3 regions of the Phyllobacterium sp. 22552 genome follow, and region 1 is predicted to be linked to each of the others. Evidence: predicted binding sites of a transcription regulator. Region 1 holds the regulator's gene; each other region holds the start of a gene.
The links. The regulator LexA, encoded in region 1, represses DNA repair genes until DNA is damaged. The targets are predictions, from matches to a motif close to TGTTCNNNNTGTGTTCNG.

Region 1 (9,849 bases):
GCATTGGCGATGGACTCAAAGCACTGGTCCATCTGCGTCCGCAATCGGGCCCGGTTCGGCCAGCCAATTACGATTTTGCCTTTAACAATTATTATCGCGGCATTGGAGCCAACGGCTTTTTGCTGGGCCTGCCTCAAAAAGCCGATGTCGTGCCAAAGGCCGGAATAGCAGCAGCGGCATTCCTGACAATTAGCAATATTCGCCAGCAACTCACCCATCGCATATTGAAAAGCATTAAAGGGGAGCCGGGCGATATTGCTACATCGCTGGTGACAGGGCAGCGCGACGGCATAAGCGAGGAGACCAACAATGCCATGCGCCGCAGCGGCTTGTCACATATTTTGTCCATATCCGGCTTCCATATGGCATTGGTGGCTGCAATCAGCATAGGTTCGCTGCGCGCTGTATTCGCATTCTTTCCAAGTGCATCGGCCCGCTATCCCGTCAAGAAACTCGCGGCTGTCATCGCCCTGTTTGGCTCGGCATTCTATCTTCTGCTTTCAGGCGCCGACGTTGCCGCACAACGCAGCTTTGTGATGCTGGCAGTCATGTTGCTTGCAATGACCGTTGATCGCGCGGCGATATCCATGCGTAATCTCGCAATTGCCGCCTCAATTACAATTGCGGTTTCACCTCATGAAATTCTCGGACCAAGTTTCCAGATGTCCTATTCAGCAACTGCTGCCCTTATAGCTTTCTATAGCTGGTGGTCACGCTACCATTTGAGACGAGGCCTACGGAAACAGACAAGTGCCAAGGCCGGCATATGGTTGTTTCCATCAAAAGCAACGGCCTATATTGGCGGCATTGCCATGACCTCGCTGGTTGCTGGCGGAGCAAGCTCGATCTTTGCTGCCTATCATTTCAATAATACCGCTCCTTTTGGCCTTGTCGGAAATGCCTTGGCGCTACCAATTGTCTCAATTCTCGTGATGCCCTTCGCAGTGCTTGGCCTGCTCGCCATGCCTTTTGACCTCGATTGGCTTCCGTTTAAAATCATGGGATGGGGCATCGAGATTGTTATCGCCATAGCAAAAGCCGTAGCGTCGCATTCACCAAGTGGAAATCTTGGGCTGATGTCCGAAACTTCGCTTATTCTTATGGCGATAGGGCTTTTGCTTCTTCTATTTCTTTCAACGTGGTTGCGCCTGCTTGCCTTGCCATTGGTAGCATTGGCAATTGGTTTGACGGGACGGGCATCCTATCCTGCGATTATGGTCTCAGAAGACGGAAAACTGGTCGCGTTAAGAACGGACGACGACCATCTGGCGATCAATAAACAAGCAGGCAGCGCCTTCAGCCTCGATAATTGGCAGTTGGGGTATAGGGCCGGGCAGATCATTAAGCCGGCAATGAAAGGCGAGGTTGCAAGCGGCGCTCAATTCGAATGTGCCGATAAGCTTTGCACTGCCCGGGAGCCAGGAGGATTAATCGTTGCCTATACCGATGATGCAACAAGAACAGCAGATGCATGCCTAGAAGGGGATATCATCATTTTGGCTTTTGCCGCGAAGGCTCCAAATTGTCCAAATGCTGGAAAATTGTTGCTTTCATCGCAAATGCTGGCGCTCAAAGGCGCTGCGGAGATCAGGTTTGATGCTCCACAATCTGACTCTGTCAAAGCCGATTCCACACCAGTTGGCACCGATTTGGCAAAACAAGAGCTTTCTCAACGCCTGAATTCGGTTGATATAAAGTATGCGATTGGCACGCCCAATCGCCCTTGGAATAATTACCGCATCTATTCCCGCGCCGCGCGCAATCTTGAAGAGCGGCAACTATCCAAGAAACCACCGGATACAAGCAATAAAATGTAGTTCGGCGTTTATGGTAGTCCCAAACATTTTTCGCTAGCTGCTATTCTGTGGCTGTTCGAATGGAGCCTACGAATAAAAGCACACCGTCCAGCGAAGTATAAACGCCATCAATATCTGCGTATCAGACCGACCAGCTTGCCCTGTACCTGAACGCGGTCCGGTCCAAAGATGCGGGTTTCATAGGCGGGGTTTGCTGCTTCGAGAGCAATGGATGCACCTTTTCGGCGAAAACGCTTCAAGGTTGCTTCTTCATCATCCACGAGTGCCACAACGATTTCACCGGGGCTCGCGGTATCTCCGCGCTTGATAACAACAGTGTCGCCGTCAAAAATACCCGCTTCGATCATGGAGTCACCTTTGACCTCAAGCGCATAATGCTCACCGCTGCCGATCATATCGGGCGGGAGATTGAGCATGTGAGTCTGGTTTTGAATTGCAGCGATCGGCACACCGGCAGCGATACGTCCCATAACAGGAATGCTGATCATGTTGGCAGCAACAATATCGGCAGTGCTTGCTTGCGGGCGAGGCGGCGCAACATTTCGTCCCAAACTGCCTTCAATAACGCTCGGAGAAAATTTGCGTTGCGCGTTCAGACCCGGCGCAATTGAGTCGGGCAGGCGAAGCACTTCCAGCGCCCGTGCCCTATTTGCTAGCCGACGAATAAATCCTCGCTCCTCCAGTGCGGTAATCAGGCGATGAATGCCGGATTTGGATGCGAGATCAAGTGCATCCTTCATTTCATCAAAAGAAGGGGGAATGCCCGTTTCCTTCAACCGTTCATGTATGAAGAGCAGAAGTTCATGTTGTTTGCGCGTCAGCATAGGGGCGATCCTTAAGTGTGGAATCGGAAAAACAAAACCAGAACAAACACTATATGTTCCAGTTGTGTTCCACAAGGATTAATATCTGGTATAAACCAGCCCTATATGCCCATTTACTCTGAAAATCAGATGGAATGACGCAAAATATAAGCCTATCCGCTTATCGGAGGACCGCTCGACTGGCGTACTGTGAGTTCCACGGGCCATAATTCATGAATATTGTCCACAGGTTCGCCATCAAGGACGCGCACGAGCATTTCAGCGATTCTCGTGGCGGCGGAGCGCATTGATGATCGCGTGGTGGTCATGGATGGAACCATGTTGCTGGCATTGAGATATGGAAAGACATCGTCATGGGTGATGAGCGATACTTGTTTGCCCAACTGATAACCCTTGTTGCGAACTGCACGTGACACGCCCAAAGCGGTCATCATGGATCCTGCAATGATTGCTGTCGGTCGCGGAGTGCATGAAAGCAGGCGCTGTGTTTCGCGAAAGCCGATTTCATCGGAGAAGTAGTCATGCACGATGAAGCGTGGGTCGATTTCGACGCCGCGTTCGCTTAGCGCTTGGCGATATCCGAGCTCGCGATGCTCAGAGAACGTAAACCCTCTTAACCCGTCAATCATGGCTATATGCCGATGTCCAAGGTCGAGGAGGTGGCTTGCCGCCTGATAGAATGCGCCCTGATTGTCGATATCCAGCCAGGCATGGGGCCTGTCTATGTTCGTACGGCCATGCAGAACAAAGGGAAAGTTTGCATCGATCAGCATGGATACGCGCTCATCGACCAAAACAGGTCCGGAGACGATGATCGCATCAACCCGTTTGCTCGAAATCAGGCGCTTATAGACCGAAATCTCGTCATTATCGACAATGGGACTGAGCAGAAAATCAATCTCGTCCCGGGAAAGGCGCTCCGCCAAGCCGGCAAGAAATTCCGCGGTATGAGGCCCAAATCGCTGGCTGGAATCTGCGGGGATAACCAGACCGATAGCACCGACACGGCCCATGGCTAGACGTCGGGCATTTGCATTTGCGCTATAGCCAAATTTCAATGCCGCTTTATTGACGCGCTCGCGCGTAGCCTCATTCACTTCCGGATAACCGTTCAGCGCGCGGCTAACGGTCGTCTGGGAGAGGTTGAGCTTTTCAGCGAGTTCTTTCAGCTTCATGCCGGACGGTCCAAAACTGTATTCCTATCTGCGTCGTTCGATGTCTTTGCCTTCGTAATATAATCATACTTCAAAGCGCTTTAAATGATCTGCACAATTTTATTTGCCTGATTAATGGCGTTCATAAACTATTTATTGACATTCGTTTTGCGTTTTGACACCTTTTATCCAAAGCGCTTTGGATAGGTTAATTTCACTGTCTGATGTGCTTGAGGAGGATCGTCAATTGGGGATTGAATGCCGTCCGGCATGGGTTGATCCATCAAATATTTCTGGGAGGATTTATGAAAAAGAGTTCAGTTTTTGCGGGCATCCTGCTTACAGCGCTGTTGTCTTCAGGTGCCTATGCAGCCAATCTTTCTATTGTTTACAGCTCGACCGGCAATGAAAATGCCGAGTTGCGCAAGCAGCTTGACCGCTTTGAAAAAGAAACGGGCAACAAGGTTTCCATTGTGGCGATGCCATCAAGCAGTTCTGACAATTTCGGTCAGTATCGCCTTTGGCTTGCAGCCGGAAACTCGGATATCGATGTCTATAAGACCGATGTGGTTTGGGCGCCTCAGCTATCAGAGCAATTTCTCGATCTGACCGAAGCGGCAAAAGGCGTGGTCGACCAGCATTTCCCGTCGATCATTGAAAGCCAGACAGTGGACGGCAAATTGGTTGCCCTGCCATTATACACAGATGCGCCAGCACTTTATTATCGCAAGGATCTGCTCGAAAAGTACAAGAAGCCGGTTCCCAAGACCTGGGATGAAATGGCTGCGACCGCCAAGGAAGTGCAGGATGGCGAGCGCCAAGCCGGAAACAAGGGAATGTTCGGATTTGTGTTTCAGGGAAATGCCTATGAGGGTTTAACCTGTAATGCATTGGAATGGATAAAATCATCCGGCGGCGGCCAGATTGTTGAGGCTGACGGTACGATCTCGGTCAATAATCCGGAGGCGGTTGCTGCGATTGATCGTGCCAAAGGCTGGATAGACACCATATCGCCAAAGGGTGCGCTGGCCTATAAGGAAGAAGAGTCCCGCGGGGTCTGGCAGACAGGCAATTCCGTCTTCATGAGGAATTGGCCTTACGCTTATTCATTGAGCCAAGGCGCTGACAGCGCCGTCAAAGGTAAGTTCGATGTTGCGCCGCTGCCCGTGGGAAAAGAGGGCGAGAAATCTGCCGCAACGCTGGGCGGTTGGAATGTGGCTGTTTCAAAATATTCCAAATCACCGGATGAGGCCATAAAGCTTGCTTTGTTCCTGGCAGATGAAAAGCAGCAAAAGGAAATGGCAATCAATATTTCTCATTTGCCGACCATCAAATCGCTCTACGATGACAAGGATATCGCTGCGGCGCAGCCTTTGATCCCATTGTGGAAGCCGGTTTTTGAAACGGCTGTTCCACGACCGTCTGCTCCGACAAAGGTCAAGTATAACGAAGTCTCCTCAATGTTCTGGAGTGCTGTTCACGACACATTGTCCGGAAATGGCACGGCCGCTGAAAACATTGAAGTACTTGAAGCCAAGATCGCCGAGCTTCAGGGAGGTAGCTGGTAGTTTTCTGCCAGCATAAGGGCACGGTGCGAGCGGTTGGAAGCCTCCTGACAATCCGCTCGCACCGACTGCCTGAGTTCACATCCCGATGTTTTTCCTGGGCAGGAATTCAAATATGACCTCAACAGCATTGCGATCAGATCTGTTACGCCAGCGATCCCGCTCGGCTCAGCTTTTCCTCATACCGATGATCATTGCTTTGGCAATCGTGGCTGGCTGGCCATTGATCCGAACCATCTATTTTTCCTTCACTGATGCTTCGCTCACAAATATGGGGGAAGCTAAATGGGTGGGATTCAAGAACTATCTTTCATGGGTCCAGCTGAAAAGCGGGCGCACGCTTTATTCCGGCCTGCTCGTCGATCCAGCATGGTGGAATGCAGTCTGGAACACAGTACGCTTTGCTGTCATTTCAGTGGCGCTTGAAGCCTTTTTCGGAATGATTATCGCCCTCGTGCTGAACGCCGAATTCAAGGGCAGGGGCATTGTCCGCGCAGCAATTCTTATCCCTTGGGCGATACCGACAATCGTCTCTGCCCGCATGTGGGGCTGGATGCTGAACGATCAGTTCGGCATTCTCAATGACCTTTTCATGCGCCTTGGCTTTATCGACAATCCAATCGCATGGACCGCAAGTTCCGATACGGCAATGATCGCCGTGTTGATCGTGGATGTATGGAAGACCACCCCTTTTATGGCACTTCTGATCCTTGCAGGTCTGCAAATGGTTCCGAACGATGTTTACGAGGCTGCCAAGATTGACGGCATCCATCCTGTAAAGCAGTTCTTCCGTATAACGCTTCCTCTCGTCAAACCGGCGCTGATGGTCGCAATCATCTTCCGGCTGCTTGATGCCATGCGTATTTTTGACCTGATTTATGTCCTGACGCCAAACAGTGCTCAGACGAAAACCATGTCGGTGCTGGCCCGCGAAAATCTCATTGAATTCGACAAGTTTGCCTATGGCTCGGCGCAATCGACGCTGCTTTTCGTCGTTATTGCTCTCATGACCATTGTCGCAATCTGGGTCGGCCGAGTTCGGCTGGATGGGGGAGATCGCTGATGCCCGTAGCTATCAAGAATACAGCATTTTATGCGCTTGTGGTGCTCATTGTCCTGTTTGCGGTGTTCCCATTTTACTACGCGATCATCACGAGCTTCAAAACGGGCAGTGCGCTTTTCACGATTGAATATTGGCCGACGTCATTTTCCCTGGCCAATTATGTCAGTGTTATCGAAGCGGGCAGCTTTCCCCGCAATCTTCTGAATTCGCTTATTGTCTCCGGCCTCGTTGTAGCCTTGTCGCTGCTTATGGCGGTTACGGCAGCCTTCGCTTTGGCGCGTGTGCGGTTTCGTGGCCGCTCGCTTCTATTGCTGACAATTCTTTCGGTTTCCATGTTTCCGCAGATTGCAGTGCTGGCGGGGCTGTTTGAGGTTATCCGTCTCCTCGGGCTTTATAATACATTGTGGGGTCTGATCTTCTCGTACACGATCTTCACATTGCCTTTTACCGTGTGGGTGCTCACCACATTCATGCGCGATCTGCCAATTGAAATCGAGGAGGCGGCTATTGTTGATGGTGCCACGCCTTGGGTGATCATCACCAAAGTATTCCTGCCGCTCATGTGGCCAGCGCTGGTAACAACAGGCCTTCTGGCATTCATCGCTGCATGGAATGAGTTTCTGTTTGCCTTGACGTTTACATCGTCCACGGAAACGCGAACGGTTCCCGTCATCATTGCACTTCTATCCGGCGCCAGCGCTCACGAGGTACCGTGGGGTCTGATCATGGCTGCGTCCGTCATCGTGACGGTACCGCTGGTGGTTCTAGTGCTTATTTTCCAACGCAAGATCATTTCCGGTCTCACCGCCGGCGGCGTCAAAGGCTAGAGCCTTGCGCTCAGGGGAGTTTCAAAAATGACAGTTATTCGTTTGAACAATGTACGCAAATCCTTCGGTACCTTTGATGTGATCAAGGGCGTGGATCTCGAAATCAATCCTTGCGAGTTCATGGTTTTCGTGGGGCCGTCCGGCTGCGGAAAATCGACGCTCCTTCGCTTGATCGCAGGGCTTGAAGACATCACCTCCGGCACGCTGGCTTTCGACGAGAAGGTTGTAAACAGCCTCACTCCATCGCAGCGTGGCATCGCCATGGTGTTCCAATCCTATGCGCTTTATCCGCATATGACTGTTTACGACAACATGGCTTTCGGGCTGAAGCTGGCAAAGGGTGGAGCGGACGAAATCAAGCGCCGGGTGAACGAGGCGGCGGAAATGCTGCAAATCACCGATTACCTCGACAGATTGCCCAAACAACTCTCAGGAGGGCAAAGGCAGCGCGTCGCCATTGGCCGGGCGATCGTGCGAGATCCGAAAGTATTTCTCTTCGATGAGCCGCTTTCGAACCTCGATGCCGCATTGCGGGTGCAAACGCGTCTTGAAATCGCCAAGCTCCACGCGAAAATGCATGAGACGACGATGATCTACGTCACGCATGATCAGGTGGAAGCCATGACGTTGGCTGATCGCATCTGTGTATTGCGTGATGGCAATGTGGAGCAGGTCGGTACGCCGATGGAGCTATATGAGAAACCGCAATCGACTTTCGTTGCTGGATTTATAGGATCTCCAAAGATGAACTTCCTGACGGAAAAATTCGCCGATGCCTATAAGGCACACACGCTTGGGATACGTCCGGAGCATCTTGAAGTTCGGGAAAAGGCTGGCACTTGGGCTGGAAAGCTCATCCATTCTGAAAATCTCGGTTCTGAAAGCTATCTTTATATCGATATCGGCGCAAAGGAACCGCTTGTCGTTCGTCAGGACGGGAAGCCAAGCCGGCAGCCGGGGGATCTTCTCCATGTTTCGCCCATCAACGACAATGTTCACCGCTTCGACCAATCGGGCTACCCGGCCCGGGCATGAAGCAAAAGCAGCACACAGCATAAAGTAAGGAAATCATCATGCCGATTCGTACGCTCGTCTGGGGTGAAAACGTTCACGAGCATATCAACAAGACCGTTGCCGACATATATCCGGAAGGTATGCACAATCAGATAGCCAAATTGATTGGCAAGGATGCCAATATCAGTGTGAAGACCACGACGTTGCAGGAACCCGAACATGGCTTGACCGACAAGGCACTTGAAGAGACGGACGTTCTGGTCTGGTGGGGCCATCGCGCTCACGGCGATGTTGCCGATGAAATCGTAGAGCGTGTTGCAAAGCGTGTTTGGGAGGGAATGGGCCTTATTGTTCTTCACTCCGGGCACTTTTCCAAGATTTTCAAGCGTCTGATGGGATCACCTTGCGCCCTGAACTGGCGTGAGGCAGGGGAACGCGAGCGTCTTTGGGTGGTCAATCCAGGACATCCGATCGCCAAGGGATTGCCAGCTTATTTTGAGCTCGAGAATGAGGAAATGTATGGCGAACCGTTTTCGGTTCCAGAACCTCTGGAAACAGTTTTCGTGTCATGGTTTCAGGGTGGCGAAGTTTTCCGCTCGGGACTGACCTATCGCAAGGGCGCGGGTAACGTTTTCTACTTCCGTCCTGGTCATGAAACCTATCCTACCTATCATGATGAGACAGTGGGCCTGGTCTTAAGAAATGCCGTCAATTGGGCATATAATTCCAATCGGTTCCCGCACATTACGGATGCTCCGAATGTGCCTGTAGAGAAGGCTCTGGAGCCTATCAAGGCTCGGGGTGGAAGTTTGCACAAGGCTGGCGAAGAAGGCTTCCGCTAGACCTTCAAGTACGATTAGAGATGATGAATATCGATCGCGGCGCTTGCACTCGGGAGTGCAGCGCGCGTTTAAAGGACCGCAAGCATGCGTTTATTGATCCTAGGAACCGGCAGCATGGCCAATGCCCATGCAAAGAATTTCTCTGAAATTGAGGGGGTGACACTTGCGGGTGCTGTCGATGTGAACATCAATAGTGTCGAAGCGTTCCGCGAAAAATACAATATTGAGCGGGCCTTCACATCGCTCGATGACGCGCTTGCATGGGGTGATTTTGATTCGGTTGCCAATATCACGCCCGACAACATTCATTATGCAACCACTATGCAATGCCTAAGGGCTGGCAAGCATGTTTTCTGCGAAAAGCCTCTGGCCGTGAACCATCAGGACGCGATGGAGATGGCTCAGACGGCGGAAGCGGCGCATCTGGTCGGTATGGTCAATTTGACCTATCGCAATGTCGCGCAGTTGCAGGCTGCTCGCAAACTTGTGACCAGCGGTCAGATCGGGCAGGTCAAGCATGTCGAAGCTTCATATCTGCAAAGCTGGCTTGTTGCGAAAATGTGGGGCGAATGGCGCACTGAAAGTCGTTGGCTTTGGCGGCTTTCGAAAAAGCACGGCTCAAACGGAACTCTGGGTGATGTTGGCGTCCATATTCTGGACTTTGTGGTTTATGCCACTGACACAGAAATTGACGAAATATTTTGCCGGTTGAAAGCCTTCGACAAGGCTGACGGCAACAGGAT
Region 2 (9,849 bases), on a different contig from region 1:
GTTTGTTTTGACGGCCATGGGAAAAGTAGTGGCACAAGCCCGCACCAGACCCGTTTGGAATGATGTCGGCGACCTCCGTGTTCTCGACGATGCGGCCCTTTTTGAGTGGGTAAAGCTTTCGTTGAGGGCAGCAGTTTGCGACCATGGCGTCAACAGCATTATGTTTTCAGGACATGGCTGTACCTTTGCATTAGTTCGCGGAGAGAAGCTAATCCACCCCATACTGGACTATGAGCAGGAACCGCCCACGGATATTGCTGGAAAAATCGACACACTGATACCAAAATACTCCGAGACATTTTCTCCAGCGTTGCCACTCGGCTTTAATTATGGACGCCATATCCTCTGGTTGAAGGAGCGCAATCCCGACTTAATCCACGAGGCGGATGCAATCCTTTCATATCCTCAATTTTGGTCATGGAAATTTTCCGGCCACAAGGTTTCAGAAGTTTCCTATCTTGGCTGTCACTCCCATCTTTGGGCACCGCTCGCAGATGACTTTAGCAGCTTGGTGACGTCTCAGGGATGGCGGGAAAAAATGCCGGAGCTGGCAAGGGCAGGTGATTGGATTGGAAAATATGTCGTTGAGCTGGAAAATGGGACATCGGCTGAAGTTGCGGTTCACAATGGCGTCCATGACAGTAATGCTGCACTTTATTATTATCGATCGCTTGGCTTTGAAGACTTCACCCTGGTTTCTACCGGCACTTGGATCATCATTTTTAATTCGTCTTGCCCGCTCGAGGTGCTCGATTCGCGGCGTGATATGTTGGCCAACGTAACTGTAGATCACCAACCGACCGCAACCATCCGATTTATGGGAGGGCGTGAATATGATGTTGCAAGTGGCGGCTGGAATAACGCCATATCCGTTGACGCACTAATATCGGTCATAGCCAAGGGCATATTTGTTCTTCCCTCCTTTGCGCCGGGCGGGCCCGCTCAAAATCAAACGGGTCGGTTCACAGGGCCGTCTGTCGACGGCGAGGAGCGCGCTGGTGCGGCTCTGCTATACGTTGCACTGATGACAGATCTGTCACTTGATCTCATCCAGTCAACCAACGCAATTGTGGTTGATGGCGGTTTGGTCAAAACTGGACTGTACGCAAACTTGCTGGCCAGCTTGCGGCAAGACCAGCGAATCTATTCAAGCGAAAATCCGGAGGGCAGCGCATTTGGTGCAGCAGCACTCGTATACGGTCAAGTTGGCTCAAACCCCTTCTCCAATGACACCCGAGAAGCTTTGCCATCTGTAATTGCCGGTTTGACGGATTATCGCGACGCGTGGCGCGCCATGGTCGAAAGCGGTCACCCGTCAGGTCGGCAAGTAGATCACAAGGAATTGCTGGTATGACCGTTTCGTCTCTCGCAGTCTCCGCTCCTGTGCTGGAGATGCGCAACATCAGCAAGACGTTCGGCAACATACGCGCGTTGTCCAACGTGTCGCTGACCGTTCATGCAGGTGAAGTGCATGCGCTTATGGGCGAAAATGGTGCGGGGAAATCAACGCTGATGAAGGTTCTGTCGGGAGCCTATAGGGCTGACCCTGGCGGGAGTATTCACATTGATGGTCTTCCTGTTGTGGCGGGCGACCCAGTTAAGGCAAAGGCCAGTGGCATCTCAGTAATTTATCAGGAACTATCTCTCGCCCCAAATCTGACGGTAGCCCAAAACATGTTCCTTGGTGCGGAACCTTCGCGGTTTGGTGTGGTAGACAAAGTCCAGATACGCGAGCGAACAGAACCGATACTCAGGCGCCTGGGAATTGATTTTTCTGCTTCGCGACGGGTCGGCGAACTGTCCCTTGGCGAGCGGCAGATGGTCGAGATTGCGAGAGCATTGACCACCAATGCACGCATAATTGTCATGGATGAACCAACAACTTCGCTGACTTCGCGGGAAACTGATCGCCTGTTTGAAGTTATAGCAAGTCTAAAGGCACATGGTATTGCAATCATCTATATCAGTCATCGGATGGAAGAGATTTACCAGCTTGCCGATCGGGTGAGTGTTCTGCGTGACAGTGCGTACGTTGGAACCCTCGAGCGAGAGGAATTGTCAGCTTCCAGACTGGTATCAATGATGGTTGGCCGCGATCTGTCATCATTTTACAAGAAGCAACATCACGCATCTGACGGCAAGATGGAGACGGTGCTTTCGGTGCAGAATATTGGTGATGCGCGCCGCGTGCATGATTGCTCTTTTGATGCCTGCGCGGGTGAAGTTCTGGGTATTGCTGGGTTGGTCGGATCTGGACGGACGGAACTTGCTAGGCTGATTTTTGGAGCCGATGTGAAAACGGCCGGCGTTGTAAGACTGGCTGGCAAGGAGCTTTCCATCTCAAATCCGAGCGATGCGCTCGCTGCAGGCATCGCCTATCTGACAGAAGATCGTAAGGGGCTGGGTCTCTTCCTCGACATGACAATTAGCGAGAACATTAATATGGGTGTGATGGCCGCTGACGCGGCGAAGGGCGGGGTCATTAATTTTGCCGCCGCAAGATCGCGCGCAGATCGCGCCATATCCTCGCTGTCAATCAGGACGCGAAGCGCCAATATAAATGTCGGAGCCTTGTCAGGAGGCAACCAGCAAAAAGCGTTGATCGCAAGGTTGCTGGAAGCCAAACCGCGCGTGCTTATCCTTGACGAGCCTACACGTGGCGTCGACGTTGGCGCAAAATCCGAAATTTACCGCATCATCGATGAACTTGCCCTAACCGGCATCGCTATTGTGGTGATCTCCAGTGATCTGCCAGAGATCATCGGGATTGCCGATCGCGTGCTCGTCATGCGGGACGGGCAAATTGCGGGCGAAGTCAGAGCTACGCCAGACAAACCTATAGATCAGGAAGCAATAATGGCCCTCTCGACCGGCTCTTCTGCCGGTCGAGCTTGACTGTGCCGAAGAACGGAAACGGATGAAACAATGACCGCGACATTGACAGATAAAGAACAGGACAAGGCCAGATTTCGATCGACGCTCACTGCCTTGGGGATGCTGCCGGTTCTGATAATCCTTGCGATCGGCTTTCACCTGTTGAGCGGACGGTTCCTGAGCGTCAATAATCTTTCGATCGTGATGCAACAGGCGTCAATTAACACCGTACTCGCTGCGGGGATGACTTTTGTCATTCTGACAGGCGGAATTGATCTGTCAGTCGGTTCAATCCTGGCCGCTTCTGCAATGGTCGGCGTAATCGTTTCGCTTTTTCCGGATATTGGAATGCTGGGTATTCCAGCTGCGATCGCGGTTGGACTTGCCTGTGGTCTGGTGAATGGGAGCATCATTGCCTTTTTAAATCTTCCACCTTTCATCGTGACCCTTGGATCGCTGACTGCTATGCGCGGTATCGCGCGGTTGCTTGGCAACGACACAACGATATTCAATGCAGACCTGCCTTTTGATTTCATAGGAAATGGAAATTTTCTTGGCGTCCCTTGGCTGGCAATCATAGCATTGGCGACGATCCTGATTTCGTGGTTTGTGCTTAAACGCACAGTCCTTGGCACATGGATATACGCGGTGGGGGGAAACATTGAGGCGGCACGCCTGACAGGCATAAAAGTACCATTAGTGTTGCTTTTTGTTTACAGCGTCTCCGGGCTGCTCTCGGGCCTTGGAGGCGTCATGTCTGCGGCACGTCTTTATGCTGCCAATGGCCTTCAGCTTGGTCAGTCGTACGAACTCGATGCAATCGCGGCAGTCATTCTGGGGGGGACCAGCTTCGTTGGAGGGGTCGGCTCGATCTGGGGAACTCTCGTAGGCGCTCTCATTATCGCGGTCCTTTCTAACGGGCTGATCTTGGTAGGCGTCTCGGACATTTGGCAGTACATCATAAAAGGCCTTGTCATCATTGTCGCGGTCGGTCTCGACCGGTACCGACTGAAAGGATTGAGCCGCACCTGACGTGTGGTCCACCAAACCCGGCTGGCCGGGCAACAAGACGCTGGGAGCGTCATAAATGGAGGAAAAAATGAAAATTATCTCGAAATTGCTTATGGGAACAGCGCTTGCTGCTTCGCTTGTCATGCCTGCTGCGGCCAAGGACTTGCAAAAGATCGGTATTTCGGTCGGCCTTCTAGGAAATCCATTCTTTGTAGCGACGATCAAGGGCATTGAAGATCGCGCCAAACAGATCAACCCAAGCGTACAGGTAACGTCTGTTTCGGCGGATTATGATCTTAACAAGCAGGTCTCGCAGATGGACAGCTTTGTTGCCGCTGGCGTGGACATCATCATGCTGAATGCAGTGGATGCCAAGGCAATTGCACCAGCGGTGAAAAAGGCTCAGGCAGCAGGAGTCATTGTTGCTGCATTCGATGTGTCGGCTCCCGGCGCCGATGTTACTGTCATGACCAATAATATAAAAGCCGGCGAGGAAGCCTGTCAGTACATTGTAGATCAGCTCAAAGGAAAGGGCGATGTCGTGATCATCAACGGTCCGGCTTCGTCTTCAATCATAGATCGGGTTCAAGGCTGTAAGAGTGTTTTGGCAAAGAACCCGGAAATTAAAATCCTGTCGGACGATCAAAATGCCCAGGGTTCCCGCGATGGTGGCCTTGCCGTCATGCAGGGACTTCTTACACGATTTGACAAGATCGATGCCGTTTTTGCAATCAATGATCCGACGGCAATCGGCGCAGAATTGGCTGCAAAGCAGCTGAATCGCAGCGAATTCTTCCTCACCGCCGTCGACGGTGCGCCGGATATTGAGAAGTCTCTCGCCAGTGGAAAGTCGATGATCAAGGCTTCGGCCTCCCAGGATCCTTATGTTATGGCCGGCGATTCCCTCAAGATGGCGGTTGATTTGATGAACGGAAACAAACCTGCCGAAACGACAGTTCTTCTCGATCCCAAGTTGATTACTGCCGATAATATAAAGGAATACAAAGGTTGGACTGCCGCTCGGTAGAGTTTTTCGTGAAGACCTGTCCGCGATAATGATGCGGGCAGGTCTTTTTTAACCCTTCTCAATTGCCAGAAAGTCTTCCATGTCAAAAATCGGTGTTCACTCATTCGTTTGGAGCGCAGGCTCATCTAAAGGCGATCTGGAAAACGCGCTCAACCGAACGCATGAACTGGGCTATAAGCTGATCGAATTTTCATATCTTGATCCAAGACAGGTCGATGTAAAGTGGCTGGCCGGGCGCATTCAAGACCTTGGGCTCGATGTAGCGATCAGTATGGGTTTGCCGCCTGATGGCGATATATCAAGTTCCGATATGGCCATCGTTGGCAATGGAACGGATATTCTGGACAAGGCGATTGCTCTTGTCCGCGACTTGGGCGGATCGAAGCTTGCGGGAATATTGACTTCAGCGCATGGGAAGCAAGAACATGCTTTGACAAAACGGGGCTGGGATAACAGCGTTACGGCGCTTTCAAAAGTCGCCGACCATGCGAAAGCAGCAGGCGTGACGCTCAATCTCGAGATCGTAAATCGTTTCGAGAGCAATATGCTCAATACAGCAGCTCAAGGTCTGGCTTATATTCACGACACCGGTGCATCGAATGTCTTGTTGCATTTGGATACATTCCACATGAACATTGAGGAAGCTGATGTCGGATTAGCTATCCGGCATGCTGCCGAGAAAATTGGATACATTCATATTGGTGAAAGTCATCGCGGCTATCTTGGCACCGGCAGCATCGATTTCGGCGCTATCTTTGATTCATTGATCGCAATTGGCTGGGACGATTACCTAACTTTTGAGTCCTTTTCCACGACGATAGTTGATGAAAATCTGTCACTTAAGACCGCAATCTGGCGTAACCTTTGGGATGATAATTTGGCCCTTGCAAAACATGCTCGCCAATTCATTGAACTTGGAATGGAAACCGCGCGACTCAAGGCAGATTTGGTAAGACAAGCACATTTGCCGATTGAGTGACAGCCTGACTGTGTGGCCAAAGGCTCGGTGAGGGAACTAACTCCACATAGCACGCATGCGTGAACCTACATCAACCCGAACGCCACGGGCCCCAGTTTCCCTCGCGTTCTCAGGGCGTGCAATCGGCCATGAACAGCACTCGAAATATTGCAGTAGAGTGGCTGGAATGAACCGTGTGCGGGAAGCGTAAACATGCCGATCGCCTTTGGCGTTCTGGCCATGCGTGAAAAACCGCTGAGGGGTGACAAGGTGCAAGCTATCCTTTGCTCTTGTCATGGCGACGTAGAGCAGGCGCCTCTCTTCCTCGATCTCTGCAGTTGAGCCGGTACCAAGGTCGGACGGCACGCAGCCGTCTACCACATTGAGCAGATAAACCGATTTCCATTCTTGTCCCTTGGCTGAATGGATCGTCGATAGGATGAGATAATCCTCATCCAGCAATGGGACGCCAGATTGATCGCTTGTCGCGTCCGGCGGATCAAGAGTGAGTTCAGTCAGAAATCTCTCTCGCGAAGGATAGCCGCTGGCAATTTGCTCAAGCTGAAGAATATCAGCCTGGCGCATTTGCGCATCTTCGTGAATACGCTCCAGATGCGGTTCGTACCAACGCCGGACCAACTCAATCTCGGCAGGCCAGCCCATCCTTCTGGCGCTGAGTTGTTGAACGGTCGAAACGAAGTCCGACCAATTGTCACCGGCGCGCGGAGGTGCCGGATGCTGGGTGAGGGCACTTAATGGGTCCGCATCTATCGCCATGTCTTCAAGTGCGCGCTGTGCCGAAGCAGGACCAACGCCTGGAAGTATCTGCATGAGGCGGAATCCGGCAACACGATCACGCGGGTTTTGCGCAAAGCGAAGCATGGCCAATACGTCTTTAACATGGGCGCTGTCGAGAAACTTCAATCCACCAAATTTGACGAAAGGAATGTTGCGCCGGGTCAGTTCAACTTCCAAGGGTCCGCTGTGATGTGAAGTACGGAACAACACCGCTTGCTGTTTCAAAGTTGTTCCGGTTTCCCGGGTCTCCAATATCTGCTCGACGATGTAATTTGCCTGCTCGTTTTCATCGCGCACAGAGACGAGTCTCGGCCTTTCCGCAGACTGTCGCTCCGTCCAGAGATTTTTTGTGAAGCGTTCGGATGCCAGATCAATCACGCCGTTTGCCGCACTCAGGATCGGCTGTGTGGAGCGGTAATTGCGGTCAAGTGTGATGACATCCGCCGGTGGAGTGAATGAGCTTGGAAAGTCGAGGATATTGCGAATGGTAGCAGCGCGGAACGAATAAATAGATTGCGCGTCATCACCGACTACCGTCAGACCGCGTCCTCCGGGCTTCAAGGCCAACAGAATGGTTGATTGTAGGCGATTGGTATCTTGATATTCGTCGACGAGGACGTGATCAAAGCGGCCACCAATATCTTCTGCAAGCAGCGGATCGCAAACGGTCTGCGCCCAATAGAGGAGTAGATCGTCATAGTCGAGAATGTTCTGTGCTTGCTTGGCTTCGACATAACCGGCAAAAAGCTGGCGAAGTTCTGTCTCCCACATGGCGCACCAAGGGAAAACATCCTTTAGAACCTCGTTGAGTGGGCGTTCAGAATTGACGACGCGAGAATAGATCGCAAGGCAAGTTCCTTTGGTCGGAAAGCGGGTTTCGGTTTTGGAGAAACCAAGTTCGTGCCGGACCAGATTTATGAGATCGGCCGAATCTTCCCGGTCGTGGATAGTAAAGTTCGGGTCAAGCCCAATCTGTTCGGCATAGTCACGTAAAAGCCGTGCGCCTATCCCGTGAAATGTTCCCGCCCAATCCAAGGCGTCAGTCATGATCGAGGACTTTTGCCCAAGCACCTGCGTACAGATACGGCCGACCCGTTTGGACATCTCAGCGGACGCACGTCTCGAGAATGTCATCATAAGGATACGGCGAGGATCGGCACCATTTACAATGAGGTGTGCAACCCTGTGTGCCAGCGTATTGGTTTTTCCCGATCCCGCTCCCGCAATGATAAGAAGCGGTCCGCCAGTCTGACCATCGGGTAGTCCGATACCAAATTCTACGGCCTTGCGTTGTGCAACGTTCAACTTATCAAGATGCGCAACACTCATCGAAAAACTGGTTCCTATTTCTGATTCTGCTTGGAACAAAGATAGAACATAACACTCGTTTGCTCAATACTCAAGGCGGTGCAGAGACATACGCCAGCCGTTCCCGCTGCAATTAGTTCGGGCTCTGCATATAGGCCGCGCAGAGCGAAAAAACGCTTGCGAGCAAGCTGAGCAAGCCCCCGCATAGAGTAATGTAAACAAAGCCCTCGGCCGCGTAGACTTTACCCATGACGATAGTCCCAGCGAACAGTGCAAGGTAGGTTACCGCGCTATTGAGACCCATTATTGCCCCACGTTGTGAAGGTTCCAGGGCCGTTAGTCGCATAATCAGCACGTTCAGGCCGAAGTGATTTGCGAGCCCCCAGATTGCCATGACGGCAAGAACCCCGGTGTAGGTGCCTGATACGAGCGACATCACGGCGTAAACCACAGCGACCATCAGAAAGATTAAGGGGAGCAAAACGCGACGGCCACTATAGGCGTCAACATAACGGTCCAGAAATACGGCGCTTCCAAAACCGATCCCGTAGAAGATCGCCGCAAGCCCGGTGGCTCGCACAGGATATTCCAGGTTCACATGCAAGTGATCGCCGACATAAGCATAGACGCCGTAAAAAGCCGCCATGAAACACCCACAGGCTGCCAGAAGCGGCAGTACGCCTTTGATCGTCAAAGCGGTGATTGGCGTTCTTGATGCAACACCCTTGCGCTGTGTTTCATGCTGCCCGTTCACCGATAATCCCGCTCCAGCAATGAGAGCCGCTGCGGCGATTGCGATGTAAAATGCACGCCAGCCAAGACCGTCAGCGATCAACGTCGAAAGGGGTACACCCGCCACCATGCTGATCGTCCAACCCGTGAGTACGATACCAATCGTGCGCCCTTCATGTCCGGGCGAAGCAACGACGGCAGCAAGAGTATAAATTGCGGGCAGGGCGACACCGGCCGATATGCCGACGAGAAACTGAGAAATCGTCAGGACGACTGCGCCTTGAGCCACACCACTGCTGATAAAACCGATCGCCATTATCAACATGACATAGGCAAGCGTTCTACGAGGGCCCGCCCGATCTATCAGTTGCCCCAGAGCGATGGCCCCCAACGCGGTTCCAAGCCCAAAGGCAGCCGATGCCAGCATAATGTCCTGAACTTCTACGTCGAACCCATCGGCAATTGCCGGCGCAATCGGACCCAGTGCAAGTGAATTTGAGCCGATCAGACCAATGCATCCCGTCAGGGCCCAGACTATTGCGGGAACCGACATTGATGAAATTTCGCTTGTTACGTGATTATCATTCTGCATAAGCTCACAATATTCGAATGTTATTCGGCGGCAACCAGGGAGTTTACGGTCGTGAAAAAAACAGATGGTATTCTGCACCATAAAGGGGAGGCGCATAGGGCAGACCCAATGGACAGAAAATTGTTAGGTCAACTGGTGGGGGATGCGACCCTCAGCTATGCTGAACTTGGACAGAGAGTTGGCCTTTCGGCCCCGGCGGCACATGAGCGTGTCAAACGCTTGCGGCAGCGGGGAGCGATCAAAAGCGTCTCAACACTGATAGACCCCGCAAGTGTAGAAAAATCGCTTCTGGCGTTTGTCCATGTGGACACAACAGGCTGGGGGAAAACACCGACCTTGCTGGCAATAAGCCAGTACCCGGAAGTGGAGGAAATCCATTCGGTAGCGGGCGACGCGTGCATGCTACTCAAGGTTCGCACGAACGGGACTCAAGCTCTTGAACATTTGCTGGCGCAACTGTACGCAACGCCAGGTGTGAAGGCGACGCGAAGCTATGTCGTGCTGTCGACCTATCTCGAGCGGCCCGTACAAGCCGAAACAACGCAGGAG
Region 3 (9,849 bases), on a different contig from region 1:
GACAAGCTGAAAGGCAAGTCCGAGATTGAGGCCATATGAACGTAGCGCCTGCCGATCGGTCTTCGACGCAGCGGCAATTATCGGCCCCACTTCCGCAGCAGCAGAGAAGAGCGCCGCAGTCTTCGCTTTGATGACGGCAAGATATTCGTCTTCAGTCGTTTCAAGGTTTTTTGCCGCCGAAAGCTGCATCACTTCGCCTTCAGCAATGACCGATGCAGAGGTAGCGAGCACATCCAGTGCTTCCAGCGAACCAACTTCCACCATCATTTTAAAGGCTTGACCAAGCAGGAAGTCGCCAACGAGAACGCTTGCCTGATTGCCCCAGATCATTCGCGCAGTACTTTTTCCACGGCGCAGATCGCTCTCATCCACCACGTCGTCGTGAAGCAGCGTAGCGGTATGCATGAATTCAACGCTGGTCGCCAGCTTCACATGGCCATCGCCCTCATAGCCGAACATACGTGCGGCAGCCAGTGTGATCATTGGGCGCAAACGCTTGCCACCTGAGGAAATCAGGTGATTGGCAACTTCCGGGATCATTTCAACATCAGATCCTGCTTTAGACAAAATCAGTTCATTGACCCGCCCCATATCCGCCTTGGTCAAATCGACCAGGGGCTGAACCGACCCAGAACTGCTTTTCTTCTCTTCAAGACTGACAACAACGCCCAAAATGAAACTCCTACTGTCTTGGCCTTGCGCCTGATTCCGAGGACCAGATTTGATCTTCAGAAAGGATTGCGAGCCAAATCAAAATATCACTACGCCCGGTAAAATCTTGCAAGATGCGCGGCGCTGCAATGCGGCGACACCTTATTTTGACTGCCTATAACCCGCAAGCGGCGAATTGGCGCGCAGAATTGGTACAGGCCACAAATTCGTGATAAAGCCAGTGGCCCTTCTCCCCATCCCTTTCGAAACGGTAGTTCAGATGATCGAAATAATGCGCCTCAACGACCCTGTTCTGATTTCATTCGTCGAATCATTATTGAAAGATGCACAGATCAAATATTTTATCGCTGATGCCAATATGAGCGTACTTGAAGGGTCGCTTGGTGTTCTCGCCCGGCGCGTGATGGTCGATTCAGAATTTGAAAAAGAGGCGCGCCAGTTGCTGACAGACGCGGGAATCGAGCAGGAGCTTCGCGGCTAGTTCATGTCTGTTCTGGATATTCCTCATACGATCGACGCTTTCCATCGCGGTCGTTTCCGCCTCATTCAACCCTCTGCCAAAGGTCATCGCTCCGGCGTAGATGCCATGGTGTTGGCGAGCGTAGTGCCCAATGAATTCAGCGGTCGTATCGCAGATCTGGGTGCCGGGGCTGGGGCTGCTGGTCTTGCGGTTCTTTCCCGCTGCGGCAAAGCCAGTGCAACTCTTATCGAGCGATCCGAACTCATGGCGCAGTGCGCCCGCTTGTCTCTGGCTTTACCAGAGAACCACCTGTTCTCAGGCCGGTGCGATATTGTTCAGGCTGATGTAACAGCTATGGGCAAAACGCGCATGGCTGCCGGAATCCATGACAACTTTTTCGATTTTGCCATCATGAATCCGCCTTTCAACGAGGCAAAGGACCGCGCAACGCCGGATGCTTTGAAAGCGGAAGCTCATGTCATGACAGATGGTATGCTGGAAAAATGGATTAAAACCGCCGCTTCCATCGTCAAACCCGGCGGATCAATCGCCATTATCGCGCGGCCAGCGTCCATGCTTGACCTGCTGACAGCTTTGCAAAGGCGCTTTGGCGGGCTCATTATCGTTCCTGTCCAGCCCAGACCTCAAGAGGCCGCGATCAGGATCATCATCAAAGGGGTAAAGGGCAGCCGCGCGGGGCTTACCTTTCATCCTCCCTTGGTGATGCACCATGAAACCGGCAATGATTTCACCGAGCGCGCAATAGCGATCAATAACGGAGTCGCTTCGCTGTTTTAGACTTTGGGACCATTGTGATTTTCTCTGCACCGCTTACATGGTCTTGAGATGAGCACGTAAAGGAGACCCGCTTGGCTCGATTTATCCGCAAGTTATTGCCCCGCCGTTGGCGCCCAGACCATATCGAAATCCCAGTGGTACGCTTGCATGGCGCGATCATGGCGGGAAGCAGCCGCTTTCGTAATGACCTGTCGCTCAGTTCTACAGCCGGCATGCTTGAAGAAGCCTTTAGCGATAAAGATGCTCCAGCCGTTGCGATTTCGATCAATTCTCCCGGCGGCTCGCCTGTTCAGTCGCGACTGATCTATCGGCGTATTCGTGATCTGGCGGCGGAAAAGAACAAGAAGGTTCATGTTTTCGTTGAGGATGTCGCAGCCTCCGGCGGTTACATGATTGCAGTTGCGGGCGACGAGATCATCGCTGACCCCTCATCCATCGTCGGCTCGATCGGCGTTGTTTCGGCAAGTTTTGGCTTTACCGAATTGATCAAGAAAATTGGCGTCGAGCGGCGTGTTCATACCGCCGGTTCGAACAAGTCAACCCTCGACCCGTTCAAGCCGGAAAACAAGCAGGATATTGAGCATCTCAAAGCGCTGCAATTAGAGATTCACGAGACCTTTATCAATCTGGTAAGGGAACGGCGCGGTGAAAAGCTCAGTGACAATCCAGACCTGTTTACAGGGCTGTTCTGGACAGGGATACGCGGATTGGAACTTGGCCTGATTGACGGGTTGGGCGATATGCGATCACATTTGCAATCTCAATATGGCCCTAAGACCAAACTCAAACTTATAGCCCCGCCACGGGGATTGTTTGGTCGCAAACTCCCTTCTGCTGAAATCGGATTTGGTGGAATAGGGGCGGGTTTTGCCGAAGGCATTGTCAATGCTGCAGAAGAACGGGCGCTTTGGTCACGTTTTGGCCTTTAACCTTGTGTGTATTTTGGCAAGAGCGACGCACCGTGTTATGATTACGAAAATATCGGTGCCTGTCATTTTCGGGGTCTAGGACGATGCCACAACTCATCTTTTTTCTGCTTATCGGTATTGCCGCCTATTACGGCTATCGTTCGTTCAAACGCGAAGCCCAGCGTGTATCAAAGCGTGTTCGCGAAGCGGAAAAAGAAGTCCAGAACCGCTCTCAAGGCACTTTGGTTCAGGATCCGGAAACTGGTGAATACCGCTTGCGTAAAGACTGACCGAGATGCTCGACAGTCTTGATCAAGCGATCAGCCTGATTGCGCCTGCCAAGATCAATCTGGCACTGCATATTACCGGCCAACGGGACGATGGATATCATCTCCTGGATACATTGGTGGTTTTTGCAGGTTATGGTGACCGAATAAGCATCGCACGCAGCAGCGCGGATTCATTTCGCATAACAGGACCTTATGGACATTCCTTACCTGCCGACGCTTCCAATCTTGTTTTAAAAGCCCGGGACAGGCTGCGTGCAGAATTTCCGGACCGGGCTTTTCCTGTTTCAATCGAACTGGAAAAACACTTGCCCATCGCCTCTGGTGTTGGCGGTGGCTCAAGCGATGCTGCTTCAACCTTGAAAGCGCTGGTCTCGCTCTGGAACATCAATATTGATCCTGTCGATCTCAATAATATTGGGTTGGCAATGGGCGCAGACCTGCCCATGTGCCTGCATGGAAGGCCCTTGATTGCCCGCGGTATCGGCGAAGAACTGGAGGCGGTCACAGCTATCCCGCGCCTGCCAATGGTTCTGGTCAACAATGGCGCCGCCGTGTCGACGCCACAGGTCTTTGGCGCCTTGAAAAAGCGAAACAATCCGGGATTGCCCAACTTGCCAAGGTTCGGCAGCGTGAACGATGTCTGCGCCTATCTTGAACAGACGGACAATCATTTGTATGCTGCCACGGTCGAACTGCTCCCCATTATTGGCGACACCATGGACGCGCTATATTCTACATCGCCGCGTCTGGCCCGAATGTCAGGTTCGGGCGCTACCTGCTTTGCGATTTATGACACCGATGAGGCCGCATCTGCTGCCGCATCTCTGATAAGCAATGCCTATCCATTGTGGTTTGTGGTCAAGACAGATAGCGGCGAAGGAGAAAACTGACCTTGGCCGACAATTCATCCCGCACTTTCGTTTCGGTCAAAATCGCTGTCCTTACGGTGTCAGACACACGCTCACTTGATGATGATAAATCGGGCAAAATGCTTGCCGAGCGCATCACAGCGGCAGGCCATATATTGGCGGCCAGAGACATTGTGACAGACGATGTTACAAAAATTCGTGAGCGTGTCATTTCCTGGTCAAAGGATGACGAGATTGACGTCATCATCACCACAGGAGGCACGGGTTTCACTGGCCGCGACGTGACACCGGAAGCACTCGAGCCCATATTCGAAAAGCGGATGGACGGATTTTCTACCATTTTTCACAGGGTTTCCTATGACAAAATCGGCACGTCCACGATTCAGTCACGAGCAACGGGTGGAGTGTTAAACGCCACTTTCGTCTTTGTGCTGCCGGGATCTCCCGGCGCATGCAAGGATGCCTGGGATAATATTCTGCAATACCAGCTCGATTATCGTCACATGCCCTGTAATTTTGTCGAGATCATGCCTCGGCTCGATGAACATTTGAAACGCGGTGGTAAGAGCTAAGCTGCTGGAATGATTTCCGCGCGTAAACGTTTCATCGCCAAACCACGGGCCAGATCAGCCGCCTTCTTTTCCGGCTTCAATAAGGCCATTGCCTGCCGCTTGGAGATCAACAGGCCATCGGCAATGGGGCTGCGTTTTGAAAATAGCCTGTTAAACAGCGGCTTACGGTGAACATGGGAGCAAGAGAAGCAGGCCGGGCCTTGTGAGCGCTCGACGTGAACAGCGACCGGCTCAATCCATCCATCGAGCAATCTTGCTCCGGGTTCCACCAGCAAAAACCATTCACTGCGTGCCCGCCGGAACCCATCAATCAATGTCTGGTCCTGCAGAAAGATACAGCCAGCGGCATCAGCCACGCGGTGGGTCTGATCCGACGATCCGTAATCGACAATAATCACGTCGCTGAGAAGCCCTTCGACGGCTCCACCGACCAGCCCGGCAAGGGTTCTGGCTAACAATTCGTCTGAATTATGGGTTTCAATCAGGACGGAAATCATACCTAGCCAATATATCAATGTGACTAGAATTTCCATCCATCCTTTTACCTAAATTGTTCTTGATTTGTTCTCATTATTTGATAGGAATAGATTCACGCTCGAAGGTGCCACCGAATCGGTACCACCCTGGCAGGGAGAACGCAGATGAACATTGTAGTGCAGGCGGATAAGGCTGCTTTCGGAAGCGGCCGAGCACAACATGCCAACGCATTGATTGAAGATGCTGGTTTGCGCATAGACAGCGAACGCAGACGCGGCCGGGGCGCGGGTATGAATCCCACTGGCCGTTTCGAGGCGGAAAGCCGCCATGTCTATGATGATGGTTGGGAAACAATTGAAGATCTACCACCATTCAAGACTGAGGTACAACTCGAAAAGCCCCGGACAATCATCACACGCAATGACTCGCCTGATATAAGTTTCGACAGGTCAATCAACCCTTATCGCGGTTGCGAACATGGTTGCATCTATTGCTTTGCCCGCCCGACACATAGCTATATGGGATTGTCCGCCGGACTTGATTTTGAATCAAAACTCTTTGCCAAGCCTGATGCAGCAAAGATGCTGGACAGGGAATTGTCCAAGCCAGGTTATACTGCAAAGACAATCGCCATCGGCACAAATACCGATCCCTATCAGCCCATCGAGAAGAAATGGCGCATTATGCGCGATATTCTTCAGGTTCTGGAGGCGCATCAACATCCCGTTGGAATCGTTACAAAATCCGCGTTGGTTATGCGGGATCAGGACATTCTGGCGCGCATGGCTGAGAAGGGCCTCGCCAAGGTTTGTCTTTCAGTGACGACCCTTGATGGAAAGCTGGCGCGCACGATGGAGCCCCGGGCTTCAACGCCTACGCGCAGACTGCAAGCCCTGCGCAGTCTTTCCGATGCAGGCGTGCCTGTTGGTGTCATGGTGGCTCCCGTCATTCCCGGGTTGAACGATCATGAGATCGAACGGATTCTCGATAGTGCCCGTGCCATGGGTGCGCTGGAAGCTGGATATGTTCTGCTTCGTTTGCCGCTTGAGGTCAGCCCGCTTTTCAAGGAGTGGCTGCTTCGAAATTATCCCGATCGCTACCGGCATGTGCTTTCGCTTGTTCGTTCCATGCGCGATGGCAAGGATTATGATGCCGAATGGGGCAAGCGCATGCGGGGTGATGGCCCCTATGCCTGGCAGATCGGGCGGCGTTTTGAAATTGCTGCAAAGCGGCTCGGAATCAACATTAACAAGAGACGCCTGCGCACCGACCTGTTCGAGCCAACGCCCGGAAACGAGCAGTTATCCTTGTTTTAGACACGCTCTTCCATCAGGTGCGATCCCCATCCCCGCCTGATGGTTACCCTGGGTAGCTTTGCCCCATCTGCTACCCGGGGACTTGCAGAGAATCAGGACGGATGCGAGAGTCGCCGCAAGATGTCTCGATTACGTTCTGATTCTCTGCTGCTTTCCTTGCCCGCTGACAAGCCCGACTTTGCCAGTGAAAAGAAGCTCATGCGCTCCGGTGTCCAGTTTGTGGCCGGTATTGACGAGGCAGGCAGAGGGCCTCTGGCAGGGCCAGTCGTTGCGGCTGCGGTCATTCTTGATCCAAAGAAAATTCCTGATGGTCTTGATGATTCAAAGCGTCTGACGGCAAAACGCCGTGAAGAACTGTTTGATATCATTACCAAAACTGCCTTAGCGTGCTCTATTTCCAGCATTTCGGCGCCAGCAATTGATGCGACTAATATCCTGAAGGCTTCGCTTGAAGCCATGCGCCGTGCGACACGCGGTCTTACGATTATTCCTCACCATGCGCTGATTGATGGCCGGGATGTCGCTCCCGGGCTGCCCTGCCCTGCAACGGCGATGATCAAAGGAGATCAACGCTCCGTTTCCATTGCCGCGGCATCCATACTTGCCAAGGTAACGCGAGACAGAATGATGAGCCAGACTGGCAAATATTATCCTCTCTATGGATTGGAATCCCATGCGGGTTACGGAACTGAAATCCATCGCAACGCGATGGAGGCACACGGTCCTGTCGTCGGCTTGCACCGCTTCAGTTTCTCGCCTTTGAAAGAACGGCAAGCCTAGAGCAAGCTCTGTTTCCCTGCCGGAGGGATTCGCGGACAAGGTCGAGGGGTTCAGCGAGGCCGATGTTTATCCATGGGACGAGGGTGAGGCCCGATGGATAAAGCACGTTTCGCTCACACCAGAGCAGCAGAAATGCTCTAACTCCATCCCCCCACAATTCCCGATATAGATCGGGTTTTTACATGCCGGGAATCGCTTAGTTCAACCGCATGCTACTAAACTGCAATTTGCACTTGCAATTTTTCGGCAAAAATCCGTGTTTTTTGGGAATTATTCTGATTTTTTCTCGATATTTCGCTCATCGTAACGAAATTTGGTTTGCATATCGAGCATTATGCTTCGCACAAAAAAAGCCGCTCAAAGGCGGCTTTACTAAAATTCGTTTGTATAATCTGCTTTTTAGTTCAACCGGGATTTGACTTCCGAAAGCGATGTTTTGAAGAGATCGGCAGATGTTTTGGCATCCACCTTTTCCGACAAAATCTTGCTGGCGGCAGCAATTGCGATATCTACAGCCGAAGCGCGAACCTCGTTGACAGCCTCAACCTCTGCCTGAGCGATTTTCTGCTCGGCAAGCTTGTTGCGACGGGCAACATAATCCTCAGTCTTCTTCTTGGCTTCCTCAAGGAGACCATGTGCTTCACGCTGCGCTATGGCAACGATCTCACCAGCTTCCTTTTCGGCTTCCTTACGCTTGCGCTGATACTCAGCCAGCAGCGATTGCGCTTCTTCGCGCAGGCGGCGGGCTTCTTCAAGCTCGTCGCGAATCTTGTCTGCACGGGCGTCAAGGGATTTACCAACGACACCTGGAACCTTCAAGTAGACGATAAGCGCCAGGAAGATGATAAGGCCAACGAGGGCATAAAAGGTTGCATCCAATTCCATGACGTTTCTCCTTAGCCTCGCACTGCTTTGACAGCAGCGGAGATTGCGGGCTTGTCGACGGCACCGCCAAACAGCTTCTTGACGATTTCAGCGGCTGTATCTTCAGCGATGGAGCCGACTTCCTGCATAGCCTTGTTCTTGATCGTGGCAATGCTGGCTTCAGCGTCACTCAGCTTCTTTTCGAGAGCTGCGGAAATTTCGGCCTGTTCGGCGTCGGCTTTCGCCTTTGCCTGATCACGGGCTTCCTGCGCAATTGCGCCGGCTTTGTTCTTTGCGTCGGCGAGTTCCTGGGTATAGGCAGCCAGAGCCTCATCAGACTCCTGTTTCATCCGTGCCGCCTGATCTAGATCAGTAGCGATACGGTCACGCCTCGTTTCGATGATACCACCGATACGCGGGAGAACCACGCGGGACAGGAAAACATAGAAAACTGCAAATGTGATTGCCAACCAAAGAAGCTGTGAAGCGAAATGGTTGGAATCAAAGGGAGGGAACACGGCTTTGGCATGACCGGTTTCCGAATGCGTTCCCGCTGTCGGATCTGCCGGAGCATGTGCATCAGGCGTTGTTCCGGGCGCAACCGTTTCGGTATGGGCCGGTGCTTCGCTCTGAGCGACTATTGTATCTGTTGTGGATGCGGCATTAGCCGAAGACACGAACATGCGTTGTCCCCTTGATTGAACTTCAAATCATACTGGCTGCGTTGGTCCGAATAACGACCGGACGCAGCCAATATCGTAAGCTGTTATTATACAGCGAAGAGAAGCAGAAGAGCGATGAGCAACGAGAAGATGCCCAGAGCTTCAGTAACGGCGAAGCCGAATACCAGACGGCCGAACTGGCCATCAGCTGCTGATGGGTTGCGCAATGCACCGGAAAGATAGCTGCCGAAAATGTTGCCAAGGCCAAGAGCCGTACCGGCCATACCAAAACAAGCCAGACCTGCACCGATGTACTTTGCTGCTACGGGATCCATATTAAACTCCTTGAGGGTAGATCGTTAGAATAGATTTGCGTTAGGCGGACATCCGCCGGTGAACTTTTTAGTGACCGCCGGGATGAACTGCGTCGTTCAAATACATGCAGGTAAGCACGGTGAAGACGTAGGCCTGAAGGAAAGCCACCAGGAATTCCAGACCCGTCAATGCCACAGTCATGGCCAGCGGCAGAATTGCGCCGCCAATTCCCACTGCGCCGAATGCGCTGAGCGAAGCCACGAAGCCGGCAAACACCTTCAGCGTGATGTGGCCAGCAAGCATGTTGGCGAACAAACGAACCGAAAGGCTGATCGGACGGGAAAGGAAAGAGATAATTTCGATTGGAACAACGAGCAGCAAGAGCGGCCCGGGCACACCCGAGGGCACAAAGACCCCGAGGAACTTGAAACCGTGTTTGGCAAAGCCATAAACAAGGACTGTTCCGATGACCAGAACCGCAAGCGCAAAGGTCACGATGATCTGGCTGGTGATGGTGAAGAAGTATGGGAACATGCCAAGCATATTGGCAACGAGCACGAACATGAAGAGCGAGAACACGAAGGGAAAGAACTTCATTCCCGCGCTGCCTGCCGATTCTCGCAATGTTGATGCGACGAACTCATAGGCCATCTCTGAAACCGACTGAAGACGGGTCGGGATAAGGCCACGGTTTGACGATGTAAGGTAAAGAAATGCCGAGGCAACGCCAACTGTGGCAACCATAAAGGCAGAGGAATTGGTGAAGGACAGATCAACGCCGCCCACATGCAAGGGAACCCATTGCGAAATGTGGAATTGATGAATCGGATCGTTGGACACTATTACCTCGTCTCTAATTCTGTTCT

Region 2: ACTJI9_RS16445 (ATP-dependent helicase) is a predicted target of LexA. The motif match lies at 8,029-8,046, and genes of this name have one in related genera.
Region 3: ACTJI9_RS07150 (PA0069 family radical SAM protein) is a predicted target of LexA. The motif match lies at 5,121-5,138, and genes of this name have one in related genera.

Annotation. Positions count from the first base shown of each region.
Region 1 covers NZ_JBQENG010000006.1:201,262-211,110, reverse strand. Annotated here, with positions in the region: gene ACTJI9_RS15695 (ComEC/Rec2 family competence protein) at 1-1,817, shown strand, start outside; gene lexA (transcriptional repressor LexA) at 1,925-2,641, opposite strand; gene ACTJI9_RS15685 (substrate-binding domain-containing protein) at 2,794-3,816, opposite strand; gene ACTJI9_RS15680 (ABC transporter substrate-binding protein) at 4,101-5,363, shown strand; gene ACTJI9_RS15675 (carbohydrate ABC transporter permease) at 5,476-6,423, shown strand; gene ACTJI9_RS15670 (ABC transporter permease subunit) at 6,423-7,250, shown strand; gene ACTJI9_RS15665 (ABC transporter ATP-binding protein) at 7,278-8,285, shown strand; gene ACTJI9_RS15660 (ThuA domain-containing protein) at 8,324-9,106, shown strand; gene ACTJI9_RS15655 (Gfo/Idh/MocA family protein) at 9,191-9,849, shown strand, end outside.
Region 2 covers NZ_JBQENG010000007.1:8,772-18,620, forward strand. Annotated here, with positions in the region: gene ACTJI9_RS16420 (FGGY-family carbohydrate kinase) at 1-1,354, shown strand, start outside; gene ACTJI9_RS16425 (sugar ABC transporter ATP-binding protein) at 1,351-2,895, shown strand; gene ACTJI9_RS16430 (ABC transporter permease subunit) at 2,926-3,906, shown strand; gene ACTJI9_RS16435 (ABC transporter substrate-binding protein) at 3,974-4,912, shown strand; gene ACTJI9_RS16440 (sugar phosphate isomerase/epimerase family protein) at 4,992-5,891, shown strand; gene ACTJI9_RS16445 (ATP-dependent helicase) at 5,928-7,997, opposite strand; gene ACTJI9_RS16450 (MFS transporter) at 8,110-9,261, opposite strand; gene ACTJI9_RS16455 (Lrp/AsnC family transcriptional regulator) at 9,409-9,849, shown strand, end outside.
Region 3 covers NZ_JBQENG010000002.1:607,401-617,249, forward strand. Annotated here, with positions in the region: gene ACTJI9_RS07110 (polyprenyl synthetase family protein) at 1-672, opposite strand, end outside; gene ACTJI9_RS07115 (putative signal transducing protein) at 932-1,153, shown strand; gene ACTJI9_RS07120 (methyltransferase) at 1,157-1,930, shown strand; gene ACTJI9_RS07125 (S49 family peptidase) at 2,002-2,859, shown strand; gene ACTJI9_RS07130 (hypothetical protein) at 2,943-3,128, shown strand; gene ACTJI9_RS07135 (4-(cytidine 5'-diphospho)-2-C-methyl-D-erythritol kinase) at 3,134-4,018, shown strand; gene moaB (molybdenum cofactor biosynthesis protein B) at 4,021-4,569, shown strand; gene ACTJI9_RS07145 (glycosyltransferase family 2 protein) at 4,566-5,102, opposite strand; gene ACTJI9_RS07150 (PA0069 family radical SAM protein) at 5,211-6,362, shown strand; gene ACTJI9_RS07155 (ribonuclease HII) at 6,483-7,142, shown strand; gene ACTJI9_RS07160 (F0F1 ATP synthase subunit B) at 7,542-8,027, opposite strand; gene ACTJI9_RS07165 (F0F1 ATP synthase subunit B) at 8,039-8,689, opposite strand; gene ACTJI9_RS07170 (F0F1 ATP synthase subunit C) at 8,776-9,003, opposite strand; gene ACTJI9_RS07175 (F0F1 ATP synthase subunit A) at 9,071-9,823, opposite strand.